DNA from 3 places in the Paenibacillus sp. LjRoot153 genome. Region 3 is predicted to be linked to each of the others. Evidence: riboswitches for the same ligand, from Rfam matches in the RefSeq annotation. Region 3 holds a riboswitch; each other region holds the start of a gene.
What was found. A riboswitch is a leader RNA that binds a small molecule or an ion and turns the genes downstream of it on or off. The one in region 3 is predicted to bind thiamine pyrophosphate.
Positions count from the first base shown of each region.

Region 1: linked by a shared signal. The riboswitch ahead of ACSQ8P_RS31060 (thiamine phosphate synthase) and the one ahead of thiC (phosphomethylpyrimidine synthase ThiC) in region 3 are both predicted to bind thiamine pyrophosphate.
Region 2: linked by a shared signal. The riboswitch ahead of ACSQ8P_RS01755 (ECF transporter S component) and the one ahead of thiC (phosphomethylpyrimidine synthase ThiC) in region 3 are both predicted to bind thiamine pyrophosphate.

Region 1 covers NZ_CAXUQH020000001.1:7,174,920-7,179,143, forward strand. The annotation lists gene ACSQ8P_RS31045 (thiazole synthase) at 1-601, opposite strand, end outside; gene thiS (sulfur carrier protein ThiS) at 606-809, opposite strand; gene thiO (glycine oxidase ThiO) at 793-2,016, opposite strand; gene ACSQ8P_RS31060 (thiamine phosphate synthase) at 2,032-2,637, opposite strand; TPP riboswitch at 2,780-2,878, opposite strand; gene hflK (FtsH protease activity modulator HflK) at 3,007-4,014, shown strand; gene hflC (protease modulator HflC) at 4,011-4,224, shown strand, end outside.
Region 2 covers NZ_CAXUQH020000001.1:377,420-381,643, forward strand. The annotation lists gene ACSQ8P_RS01740 (AraC family transcriptional regulator) at 1-10, shown strand, start outside; gene ACSQ8P_RS01745 (DUF3105 domain-containing protein) at 11-727, opposite strand; gene ACSQ8P_RS01750 (methyl-accepting chemotaxis protein) at 929-2,374, shown strand; TPP riboswitch at 2,446-2,556, shown strand; gene ACSQ8P_RS01755 (ECF transporter S component) at 2,695-3,291, shown strand; gene ACSQ8P_RS01760 (ABC transporter ATP-binding protein) at 3,296-4,224, shown strand, end outside.
Region 3 covers NZ_CAXUQH020000001.1:6,375,985-6,380,208, reverse strand. The annotation lists gene bioC (malonyl-ACP O-methyltransferase BioC) at 1-25, shown strand, start outside; gene thiC (phosphomethylpyrimidine synthase ThiC) at 74-1,849, opposite strand; TPP riboswitch at 1,943-2,052, opposite strand; gene ACSQ8P_RS27515 (AbrB/MazE/SpoVT family DNA-binding domain-containing protein) at 2,095-2,331, opposite strand; gene ACSQ8P_RS27510 (sugar phosphate isomerase/epimerase family protein) at 2,611-3,465, shown strand; gene ACSQ8P_RS27505 (Gfo/Idh/MocA family protein) at 3,468-4,224, shown strand, end outside.

The DNA.
Region 1 (4,224 bases), 800 kb from region 3:
CATCTGCTCCCATTTCCATCGCCAATGACGCATCGGAAGGTGCACCAATCCCTGCGTCCACGATGACCGGAACCGTCGCCTGCTCGATGATGAAGCTTAAATTCAGCGGGTTAATAATACCCTGCCCCGTGCCAATCGGTGATGCACCAGGCATAATCGCATGTACGCCAAGTGATTGCAGACGTTTAGCTAATAACACATCGTCCGATGTATATGGAAGTACAATAAAGCCTTCCTCCAGCAGCATTTCCGAAGCTTTCAGCGTTTCCACTGGATCGGGCAGCAACGTCATTTCATCCCCGATAACCTCGACTTTGATCATGTCACACAAGCCTGAAGCCTTTGCTAAACGTGCGATGCGGACGGCTTCTTCAGCAGTTTTGGCACCAGCGGTATTCGGCAGCAACGTGAAATTCGACGTGTCCAGCATCGACAAGAAATTCGGCTGACTCGCCTCAAAAATGTTCATCCGACGAACCGCAAACGTCAAAATTTGTGACTCACTGATATCCACCGCTTGTTTTTGAATCTGAAAATCAGGAAACTTCCCCGTACCTAGCAGCAAACGTGAACGAAACTCATATGGACCAATTTTTAACATGTTTTTATCCTCCTCCAACGAAATGAACGATCTCAATTTTGTGGCCTTCCGCCAGCTCAGCACCGGCGTGATCCTCTTTATGTAAAATGGCTGCGTTATGCTCAACCACGAGCATTTTGTCGCTTAGGTCGAAATGCGCAAGCAGCTCCACAACGGTCCGAATCGTATCGGGTACATCTACCTGCTGACCATTAATGTGCAATTTCAATGCTTATCAATTCCTTTCCTATGGCTGAAAATCCGTCCTGACCCTGCTGACTCACACGTGTGGTCTTTGGCGAAAAATCCGGGCTGAAGGCATCCAGCCAAGGGGCTATCGCATCATTCCCTTGTTCACCTGCGCCATCTCCGCCCAAAATCAAATTCGCCATCACCCTCCCGGTGATCGGGCTCAGCAATATCCCGTTGCGGTAATGACCGCACGCTGTATACAGCCCCTCCACCATCGGCACCTTGCCGATGTAGGGCAGTCCGTCGGCGGTCTGCGGGCGCAGCCCCGACCAGGCCTTCTCCCACTCGGCATCGCCGAGTGCGGGCATCAGCCCCCTCGCGCGATCCATCAGCTCGGCTAGCCCCGAAAGCGACACCTTGCGGTCATAGCTGTTCGGCACGACTGTCGCGCCAACCACCAGCCGTCCGCCGGCTTTCGGAACGATATAGCACCCTGGTGTGAACAGGGTTTTCTTCAATAATGGCTTCGGCGTCCTAACGGAGAAGCACTCGCCCTTCACGGGATACATCGGCAACTCGATGCCGATGCTCCCAAGCAGCTGACCGCTCCACGTGCCTGCGGCGACGACCACGTGGTCGCTATAGAGCGGACCGGCGGCCGTCTGCACGCCGATGACGCGCTCCTGCGCGGTCAGCAGCCCTTGCACCTGGGCGAACGGTTGCACCTTCGCCCCAAGTACCTGCGCAGCCTGCGCGAATGCCGCCGCCAGCTGCGGAGCATCTACCTGCCCATCGCCCGGCAGGTACAGGGCTCCGCGCGTCGCCCCGCTCAGCGCGGGCTCTATAGCCGTGGCTTCAGCTGCGCTGAGCCACTGGGCCTTCTCGCCCGCGGCGCGCTGAAGCTTCTCCCGCGCGCGCAGCTCCTCCTCTTGAACGTCGCTGAGCGCGACGTTCAGCAGCCCCTCACGGACGAGACCGATGTCGATGCCCGTGAGTTCTCGAAGTTCCCCGCTCAACTCGGGGAACATGGATCGGCTTTGGCGCGCCCACTGGAACAGGGCGCCCGTGTCTTCCATCTCGGACTGCGCGCCGAGCATGCCGGCTGCCGCAGCCGAGGCTTCTGTGCCTAGCTGGCTGCGCTCTAGCAGCGTGACGGATTGCCCTCTTTTAGCCAAGTAATACGCGATGGATGTACCGATAACACCACCGCCAACGATGATGACATCTGATCTTGCTGCTGACATTTCGCTCACCTCTATTTATTGAAGCTCATCATGATAGGCTAGAACGGCTCCAAGAGGATCCGCTGCTTCCCATATTCCGCTCATCACCGCGATCCCAGATGCTCCTGCATCCAGAACGGGCTTTACCCTCGCAGGTGTCATCCCGCCTATCGCAATCACAGGAATGTTAACCTGATTAACTAGTTGTCTTAACTGCTCCAAACCTCTAGGCGGAACTCCTTGCTTGGAGTTTGTCGCAAAGATATGACCGAACATGACATAATCGGCCCCCTCTTTTTCACGCCATTTCGCCTCATCTGCATGATGCACAGAGACTCCAATGCGCTGTATCCCCCGGCAAAACTCATCCTGAGTAACAAGAGATGGCGTCGTGCCTGGAAGCTGAAGCCCCCCTGTTTGCAAGGCTAGAGCGATAGAAGGAAAGCCGTTAACGTACAGACTTTTGGCAGGAATACCTTGCTCTACTAAGTACTGAACGCCGATAAATACTTCGTCCAAGCACTTCGTTTTCTCGCGAATATGAATCGCCGTGACATACGGGTGAATCTGCGCCGCAATCTTTGCGATCTCTGACCATGTATGTTTACCGCCCGATATGACATGCAGTTCTTTCTGTGACACGCAAAGCTCGACTCCTCTCCACGAAACACTTCTCTTTAACCAGTACTCTCCATCCCCACTTTGCAAGTAAATACAAAAAAAACCACTTTCCTCAGGAAAGTGGTTGTAGGCTGCCTCATCGTAAACAGATATAAAATCGGCTCCAAAGCTCGTTCCACTTTCCTCCGCTGGCATAAACCAGATCAGGTTCAAAGGGTTCAGTCTGCACTGTCTCAGCCTCTCGGCGCCCCTAGGGATTCATTCGTATGCAATTACTAACCATCATAGCATGACAGCCAACTCTTGGAAATAACAATTTTCCTATTGAAACCATTTCCAAAACTTCCCGTATAGCATATCAGTAAATCTTATATTAAAGGGGTGTTTGCCATGGAACCATTTGTACTGCCAGAACCCGATCGACGAAGACCCTCCTCACTCCCGCCGGGCTTGATGACCAAAATTGTTATCGGCCTTGTTATCGTTCTCGTCCTTATTTTTGGATCGTCCACCTTCTACACGGTACAAGAGCATGAGAAGGCGGCTATTTTAACATTAGGCAAATATACGACCGAGAAGGAAGCTGGGCTTCACTTTAAACTCCCTTTTCCTATTCAACAGGTCATTGTACTTCCTGCCAAAAAAACACAACGTATCCAAATTGGCTTCCGTGAAGTGGGTGGTAAAATCACTCCCGTAGAAGAAGAAGCGATGATGATTACGGGGGATGAAAATATTTTATCCGCTGATGCCGTCGTGGAATGGAATATCAGTGACATGCGCAACTACTTGTACAATATTGATAATGCAGAATTATTCCTACGTAACTCCGCGAGTGCAGCGATTCGTTCGGTTATCGGCGCTACTGCGCTCGACTTTGCCATTACAGAAGGAAAAACCGAGGTCCAAGGCAAGGTCAAAGAACGCTTGATTGAGATGCAAACGAAATATCAAACAGGAATTCATATTGTCGATTTGAAATTCCAAGATATCGAGCCGCCAGCTGGCGATGTACAGAATGCTTTTAAAGATGTAACCAACGCACGTGAAGAGAAAAACACGAAGATTAACATAGCGACGAAATACGAAAATGATATCCTTCCAAGGGAGCGCGGTAACGCTCAGGCACTGCTTGAGAATGCCGAAGCCCAGAAGAAATCACGGATTTTGAATGCGCAGGGGGATGTGGCAAAGTTTAACGCCCTGTATGCGGAGTATGCCAATAATAAATCGGTAACAGAGAGCAGGCTTATCATCGAGACGTTAGAAAAAATATTACCGAACGCCAAAATTTTCATCAGCGACAGCACCGGCGAAACGGTCAAATATTTACCAATTAATGAGCTGTTGCGCACACCTGCTGCTGCAACTGGTACGACTGGAGGGACTGCGAAATGACCTTACAAAGCAAATGGATTCTGAGATCCATCCTTGGTGTCGTTCTCGTCTTTTTCTTCCTAATCTCCATCTTTATTGTCAAAGAAGGACAATACCGCGTCGTGCTCAAATTCGGAGAAGCCGTTCGCATTCAAACGGAGCCTGGCATTCATTTTAAAATTCCATTCATCGAATCGGTTCGCACGCTTCCTAAATATCAGATGGTGTATG
Region 2 (4,224 bases), 6.0 Mb from region 3:
TCGAAAATAATTACATCGTTCCGCCGCCGAGACGTACGTTAGCTGGAATTTGTTCAGGACCTTTGTTGATATAGTCGTGAATGAATGTACCGACACTAGCTTCATCGAATTTGGCGAGTGACATTGTTTTCGTCCAAGCTGTAACCACGACCTCTTGATCGGCAGGCACATCCACATTAGGTACTGCGAGAACACCAGCACCAGCCGTCTTGAAGTGGGTCAAATATTCAAGTCGATCGAGCAGCTCCTTCGGTGCATCGGGATGGTAATGGATGATGATATCGCCATGCTCCAAGTTGTGGACAAGCATCTCGTAACCAGGTCTTTCCTTATAGAAACCGAATTTCAAATCATGAGGGCTATGCGTACCTGAAGTAGGAATTTTCATGTCGTACATCAAGGTGCCATCTTTATGATCGCGCCCGTAATCTTTATCTGTTGTGACCTGAATATTGGCATGGAAATTAAGCTTATCTAGGCTGTACTTGCCTGCGGAGCTTTGAATAAGTGAAGTACCGACGCTGCCGAGAGCGATAATGAGCAGGGCATGTGAAAGAAGGAGCCATGTTTTATGTTTCTTTTTCAGTGCTTGCTTTTCAGCCTTTTTCAACCGCGAGGTGTTGTCTTTGTTTATTTTTGCTGCGAGCACATAACCAATGATAGCTGCAATGAATAGAGCTAGTCCGATATAGAGCAATATGGTCATCATTTCAATCCCTTTCTGCATCGTGGAATGATCCACCCTGAATAAGTTCCATTATTGAAAAATAATGAAGACACTACAAATTGTAGTTTTTCTAAGGGGTGGAAGTCAACTTCTAATGTTTTCCTGATTTTGGAATGCCAAATAAAGGGTTTGAAGAACTATTTGTTGAATGGTGTAGAGAAATGTCTGATTTTGTAGAAAGTTATTTAGGGGGGAGTAACAATGACGGATCAACTGCTTGAATTAAACAGAAGGAACAGCTTAATGGTTAAGCTTTTATGGGCGTGTCTTGCCCTTGGGGTCGCGGCTGCGTATACATCCGCATCCATGATGATAAGCCTTTCCTCGGTCGGTGTACCGATTGCCATTGTATGCACGATTTTAACCTGGAAGAAGATTGCTATTCCGTATACGAAGTATGTTATTGCAGTTGGGCTTAGTGCGATTTCTTATTTTTTCATGTCACATAGTGCATCTTTGTTTGGTCTGTTTATTTTGTACCTAAGCTTAGCCCTCATTTCTTTATACATGGACTATAAGCCGCTCGTACTGAATGGTGTACTCGGACTGATTAATTTGAACTATTACATAACAACGCTAACTCCACATGTAGATCCCATTGGGGTTAATGTTTTTTATCTGCTCACGATCATGACACTCATCGGTCAAAGTCAGATTGGGAGAAGAATGTTAACGAACGTTGCCAGAAGTGCGAAGGAATCGGAGCTTGCTAAAATCAAGACCGATGAAGTACTGTCAGGCGTGCGTACAACGACAGAAGTGCTGGGTACATCGAGTGGAAACCTGCAAGAGAATGCTACGGTAACAGGTAGAATTACGGAGGAAGTCGTTGCTGCCTTTCAGGAGATTACGATCGGTATTGAATCACAAGCGTCCAGCATTAACGATATTACATCAGCTATTCAGAATGTGAATGAGACGGTGGAACAGACCACTGCGGCATCGAATACGATGAGCAGCAGATCTCAGGATACGGCGAGAATGACGAACGAAGGCAAGACCCAGATGGAAGATTTGTCGCTCAAAATCAATGATATCACCGTCATCGTCACCGAGACTTCCGATATCATGAATGAAGTGAATGAAGAAAACGTGAAAATCGGGAATATCGTTTCCACCATTGCAGAAATCGCGAACCAGACGAATCTATTGTCGCTGAATGCTTCAATCGAGGCTGCTCGTGCAGGCGAGCATGGCAAGGGCTTCTCCGTTGTAGCCAACGAAATTAGGAAGCTGGCGCAGAACGCGCACATTGCATCGACGGATATTTCAGAAATCCTCGGCTCAATTCAGGCCAAAGTTGTGAAAGCCGCCCAGAAGGTTGCCGTTGGCATTACTGCCGTAGAATCCGGGAAGAAATCGACAGTTAGCGTCAATCAATTGTTCGAGGTTATCAATTCGAATACAGCGGAAGTGATGGAGCAGGCGGGGCACCTGCAGCGCATGAATCAACAATTGCAGATCTCATCGCAGCGTGTAGCGGAAGAGATGACGTCTGTTGCAGCAATTACCGAGGAGTCCGCAGCATCCGTTCAAGAAGTGCTGGCTAGCGCGGAAGTGCAGCAGCATCGGGTGCAGAATATCGTAGACAGCATCCGTCAATTAAACGGATTGACGCAGGATCTGAAGCATCTGATTGAGAAATAAATGTGCACGAGGATCCTTTGGGAAAAAAAGGATTGCCAAAGAGCGGCTAATCCGCTACAGTTAAGCCAAATGAATAGCAACACGGGTGCTTGATGAAGTCAGGCTGAGATAGTGGCCCTAATGCCACTGACCGTTAATCTGATCTGGATAATGCCAGCGTAGAGACCTGATGTGCTTTTTTTATGCACAAATGTTCAAGCCTGCCGGTATTTCGGTGGGCTTTTTTTGTCCTTTAGGGGCAAGGAGACCATGTATCCAAGGTTGGCGTGTTCGCCTATCTCATTGACAAATATGAATGGGAAAAAGGAGTCGAGAAGAAGATGGCGCAAAGGGAAGCAAGCAAAAAAGGGTTGAAGCTGACAGATATTTTGATCACGATTGTTATTTCAGCAGTGTTTGGTGTGATTTATCGGATTTGGGGACCGATTTATGATCTCATGAAGCCCCTAGGCTTACATGCGGAGCAGTTGAGCTATGGCATGTGGTTCATGGCGGCAACTTTCGCGTTCCTCGTGATCCGCAAACCTGGTGTTGCTCTGTTGGCTGAATTGGCAGCGGCAACGATCGAGGCCTTGTATGGCGGCCATTGGGGTGTGGCGACGCTTGTCTTTGGATTACTGCAAGGGCTTGGTGCTGAGCTGGTGTTCGCGGCTTTCCGCTATCGTCGCACCAATGTGGGGGTAACTATTCTTGCAGCTTTCGCTTCAGCCATCATGTCCATTTTTGTGGATACGTACTATGGCTACATCGATCAGCTGGCTTTCTGGAATTATACGTTATTCATTGGTTTACGTTTACTGGGCAGCGCTTTGATCGCTGGCGTATTCGCCTACTATTTGACGAGCGCCTTGTCTCGCACGGGTGTGCTGAATCTGATTCGACCTGTTTCCAAAAAAGATTACGACGTATTGGGGTAACGAGATGAGTGAAGGAATGAGCGTTACGAATCTACGGTTAAAATATCCCGGCGATGACGCCCCCCTGATCTTTCAGGGGGTTTCCTTTTCCATCGAGCCTGGTGAGAAGGTGCTGCTTCTAGGACCTAGCGGCAGCGGGAAATCGACGCTGCTTCAAGTGCTGAGCGGAATTGTCCCGGACATGATTGAGCTTCCGCTCAAAGCGGATGAGATTCGCAGGCCTAGCCGGTGGGGGTATGTATTTCAAGATCCAGATACACAGTTCTGTATGCCTTATATTGACGAAGAAATCGCGTTCGTGTTGGAAAATCAGGAAGTGCCGCGGGCAGATATGCCTGCGCGCATTCGGTATTATTTGGACTTGGTCGGGTTGCATGTGCCCGATGCGCATACGTTGATTAGTACGCTGTCTCAAGGAATGAAGCAGCGTCTAGCGATTGCTAGCGTGCTGGCGCTTGAGCCGGAGGTACTCTTTCTCGATGAGCCCACGGCATTGTTGGATGAAGAAGGTACGAAACAAGTGTGGGACACGATTCGAGCGATTAGCGGGGACAAAACCCTCCTCATTGTTGAGCACAAAATTAGCGGCATGCTGGATTTGCTCGATCGGTTGATCATCCTGACACCCGAGGGTAGGGTTCTAGCGGATGGACCGCCGAATACCATGTTCGAGCTGTACAAAGAGCAAATGAGGGAATATGGCATTTGGTATCCTGAGGTGTGGGAGGATTACGCCAAGGAGAATTTGCTTGCGGATGTGAGGGGAGAGGACCAAGGGAATATGGAGCCCACAAGTGTGGTGCCGCTGGCGCCCGTTATGGTCTTTCAGGATTTCGTCGGTGTTCGCGGCGGGCAGATCAGGACCTCTGTGGATAACTTTATCGTCTATCCAGGTGATTGGATCACCGTTGTCGGCGCCAACGGTGCAGGCAA
Region 3 (4,224 bases):
GATCCGAGCGTCGGCTGAAGGTTAGAAAAGTAAAAGGGTTGCCGCAGCAACCCTTTTTTTTCTATGCCATTACTTACGTATATAGGGCGTGGCCCGCTTTCTTAAACTCCTCTGACTTTTCACTCATCCCTTTTTCAATGGCTTGAGCTTCCTCAAGGCCTTGTTGTTTAGCGAAGTCTCGGATATCTTGGGAAATTCGCATGGAGCAGAATTTAGGACCGCACATCGAACAAAAATGAGCGACCTTGGCACCTTCTGCAGGAAGTGTCTCATCATGGTATTCAATGGCTCTTTCTGGATCCAAGGATAAGTTGAATTGATCATGCCAGCGGAATTCAAAACGTGCCTTGGATAATGCATTATCGCGGTCCATGGCACCTTTGTGTCCTTTGGCTAAATCAGCGGCATGAGCAGCAATTTTATAAGTGATAACCCCTTCACGAACGTCGTTTTTATTGGGCAAGCCCAAATGCTCTTTGGGCGTTACATAACAGAGCATGGCAGTGCCAAACCAGCCAATCATCGCTGCTCCAATGGCAGAAGTGATATGGTCATAGCCTGGCGCAATATCCGTAGTCAAGGGTCCTAATGTGTAAAATGGAGCTTCGTCACAGATTTCAAGTTGTTTATCCATATTTTCTTTGATTAAATGCATGGGTACGTGACCAGGACCTTCTACCATGACTTGTACATCATGTTTCCAAGCGATTTTGGTGAGTTCACCTAATGTTTCTAGTTCTGCAAACTGGGCTTCATCATTCGCATCTGCAATGGATCCTGGGCGTAAACCGTCTCCTAATGAAAAGGATACATCATAGGTTTTCATGATTTCACAAATCTCTTCAAAATGGGTATACAGAAAGTTTTCCTGATGGTGGGCGAGACACCAGGCTGCCATGATGGAGCCGCCTCGTGAAACAATACCTGTCACTCGTTTGGCCGTAAGAGGAACATAACGCAGCAGAACACCAGCATGAATCGTAAAGTAATCGACACCTTGCTCAGCTTGTTCAATTAGCGTGTCACGGTACACTTCCCACGTCAAATCTTCTGCTTTTCCATTCACTTTCTCTAGTGCTTGATAAATAGGTACGGTACCAATAGGAACAGGGGAATTACGAATAATCCATTCCCGGGTGGTATGAATGTTTTTACCCGTTGAGAGATCCATAATATTATCAGCGCCCCAGCGAGTAGCCCATCTCATTTTTTCCACTTCTTCTTCAATGGAAGACGATACAGCTGAATTCCCAATATTCGCGTTGATCTTAACAAGAAAGTTTCGTCCAATAATCATAGGCTCACTTTCAGGGTGATTAATATTGGCGGGGATAATCGCTCTACCACGAGCGACTTCGTCTTTCACAAATTCCGGAGATACATTTTCGCGAATCGCGATATATTCCATTTCGGACGTGATGATACCTTGACGTGCATAATGCATCTGGGTTACGTTACGACCTGTTTTCGCTCTCATCGGGTGACGATGTAAGCCTGGAAAAACTTCGGTAACGTTCTCTTCCTTGGTATATCCGTTATCTTCCGGTTTAATCGTTCTTCCTTCATATATTTCAACATCGCCGCGTTCTACAATCCAATTCAAACGATTAGGCGCAATACCTGCACGAATATCGGTTTGGATTTCCTCATCTGTATAAGCACCACTCGTATCGTACACACGAACAGGGGCGTTTTCCTGCTCTCCGTAAGCCCCAGTAGTAGGACTCAATTTGATTTCACGCATGGGGACCCTGATGTCCTTTCGTGAGCCCTCGACATAAACTTTTTTGCTTCCCGGAAAAGCGGATGTTGAAGAAGCGACCTTTTCATTACTAGTTTCCATTGACATTTACCTTGCCTCCTAATAGTTGATTTTAATCAAGCGGAGGATTCATGCTGCGAAAAAAAGACCGCATCTATAAATAGAGGCGGTCTCTTGGTATACAAAGAGATCTTGTGTTCCTCCGCTGGCATTATCCAGATCAGGTTTAACGGTCGATAGTTATAACTATCCTCTCAGCCTGGTCTCACCAAGCTCCCGTGATTATGCACTTAGGTATTTAATCTACACTTTATTTCTAATTATTGCAATCGTTATTTTATCTCATCAATACAGTTGCCGCAAACGAGCTTCCCTTTGAAATAGGTCATGTCCTCGAAATTACCACAGAACACACAAGCAGGCATATACTTCTTGAGCGTAATACGCTCAGGGTCCACATAGACCTCGATGGCGTCACCGATCTCAATATGGAGTGTCCGACGCAACTCAATAGGTAAAACGATCCGTCCCAATTCGTCTACTTTTCTTACAATTCCCGTCGATTTCATACATTTACCTCCTTTTTTCATGAACGAAAGAACTACTTCTACTAGTTACAAAGACTCATATTCTGTATATACATCTATTCCACATATGCACTCAAATTCCTTTTATTTACTAGTTATGATTTTCATGGAGTGGGCAAGATGTTCACTGCCGAGTGAAAGCGAAAAAAATGTAAACTTACTTCAATAGAAACGTCAACTTTGCCCCAGACAATCTTGGTATAGTTAGGAAAATAAGAAGAAATCAGAATCGCATTCTTAAGCGAAGTTGGAGGTTATTCATTGATTTGGAATCGATTAGGCGTACTGACGGATGAAGTATCTCCGGATTTCGAGACAGCGTTGAATTGGGCTGCAGAACAGGGTTTACAACATGTCGAAGTAAGAGTTGTGAATGGCATCAATGTATCCGTATTAGATGACGATCAGATCGTTGGCATTCGCAAAATGGTCGAAGAGCGTGGGTTATATGTCTCTGCCATTGCATCTCCTTTGTTTAAATGCGCGTTGGATCCGAAGCGATTGGTTGAATCGGGGGACACGTTTGGTCAGAAGGAACAGAGTATAGAAGAACATTTTAAGAAACTGGATAGAGTGATCGAAATTGCTAAGCTGCTGGGGACGACACGCATTCGTATTTTCTCGTTTTGGCGGGAAATGGACCCACAGCGGCATCGTGATGAGATTGTTCATTATATAAAAAGGGCAGGCGACATCGCAGCGAGGGAAGGCGTGGTCCTGCTCTTAGAGAATGAGCCTTCCTGTAATGGAGGCTTTGCGGAGGAAGTGGCGGCACTTGTATCCGCCGTCGATTCTCCAGCGGTTCGGGGCCTTTGGGATCCAGGCAACGAAGCTTATGGCGCCAGAGAGGCATTCCCGAGCGGGTACCAGTACATGAAGGATGCTTTGGCACATGTCCATCTGAAGGATGCTTACATTCGTCAAGATGGAACACCGAAATGTGTGCCTCTCGGTTCTGGCAATGTAGCTGTGGTGGCTCAGATAAAGGCGCTTGAAGCGGATGGGTATGAGGGGTTGTATACAATTGAAACGCATTTTGTTCCGGAAGGCGGCAGTCAGCTGACAGGTACGCGAATGACGCTGGATGCGCTTCGAGCTCTGCTTGAGGAGGTATAGGGTTGGCTAACTGGAGGTTCGGCATTATCGGTTGTGGATCGGTCGCTGATTTTCATATCGAGGCCATCCGTCATATCGAAGAGGCAAGTCTGGTTGTGGTATCTAGCCGAACGGAAGAGAAGGCGCAAGCGGTTGCAGATCGTGAAGGCTGCTCCTGGACGACGGACTATCACGAGCTCCTTGCCAGGTCCGATGTGGATATCGTCTGTGTCACGACTTCAAGCGGTAGTCACGCGGCCATCGGGCTTGCAGTCGTGAATGCAGGCAAGCATCTGATTATAGAGAAACCAATCAGTATGAATGTGAACGACGCGGAGCGGCTTGTGCAAGCGGCAAGAGCGAAGAATGTTACACTCTCTGTCATTTCACAGAGGCGGTTTGAGGCTCAGAATCAAGCCATTAAACGGGTGTTGGATGAAGGCGCACTCGGAAAACTTCTGCTAGTCGAGGTATCGCTGCCCTTCCATCGATCCCAGTCTTATTATGATAGCGCGGAATGGCGCGGAACGATCGCTGAGGATGGTGGGGCCTTAATGAACCAAGGGATTCATTGCTTAGATCTGCTGCTGTGGTTCGCAGGAGACGTTCACACCGTCTTTGGCAAAGTGGCTACTCAGACGCACGAGATGGAAGCCGAGGATTTAGGATTAGCTATTTTGCAATTTAAAAATGGGACTTTCGGTACAATCATGGCCTCGACCAGCATTGCTCCGGGCTTTGCAGCGACGATTAATTTGTACGGGGAAAAAGGCTCGATCA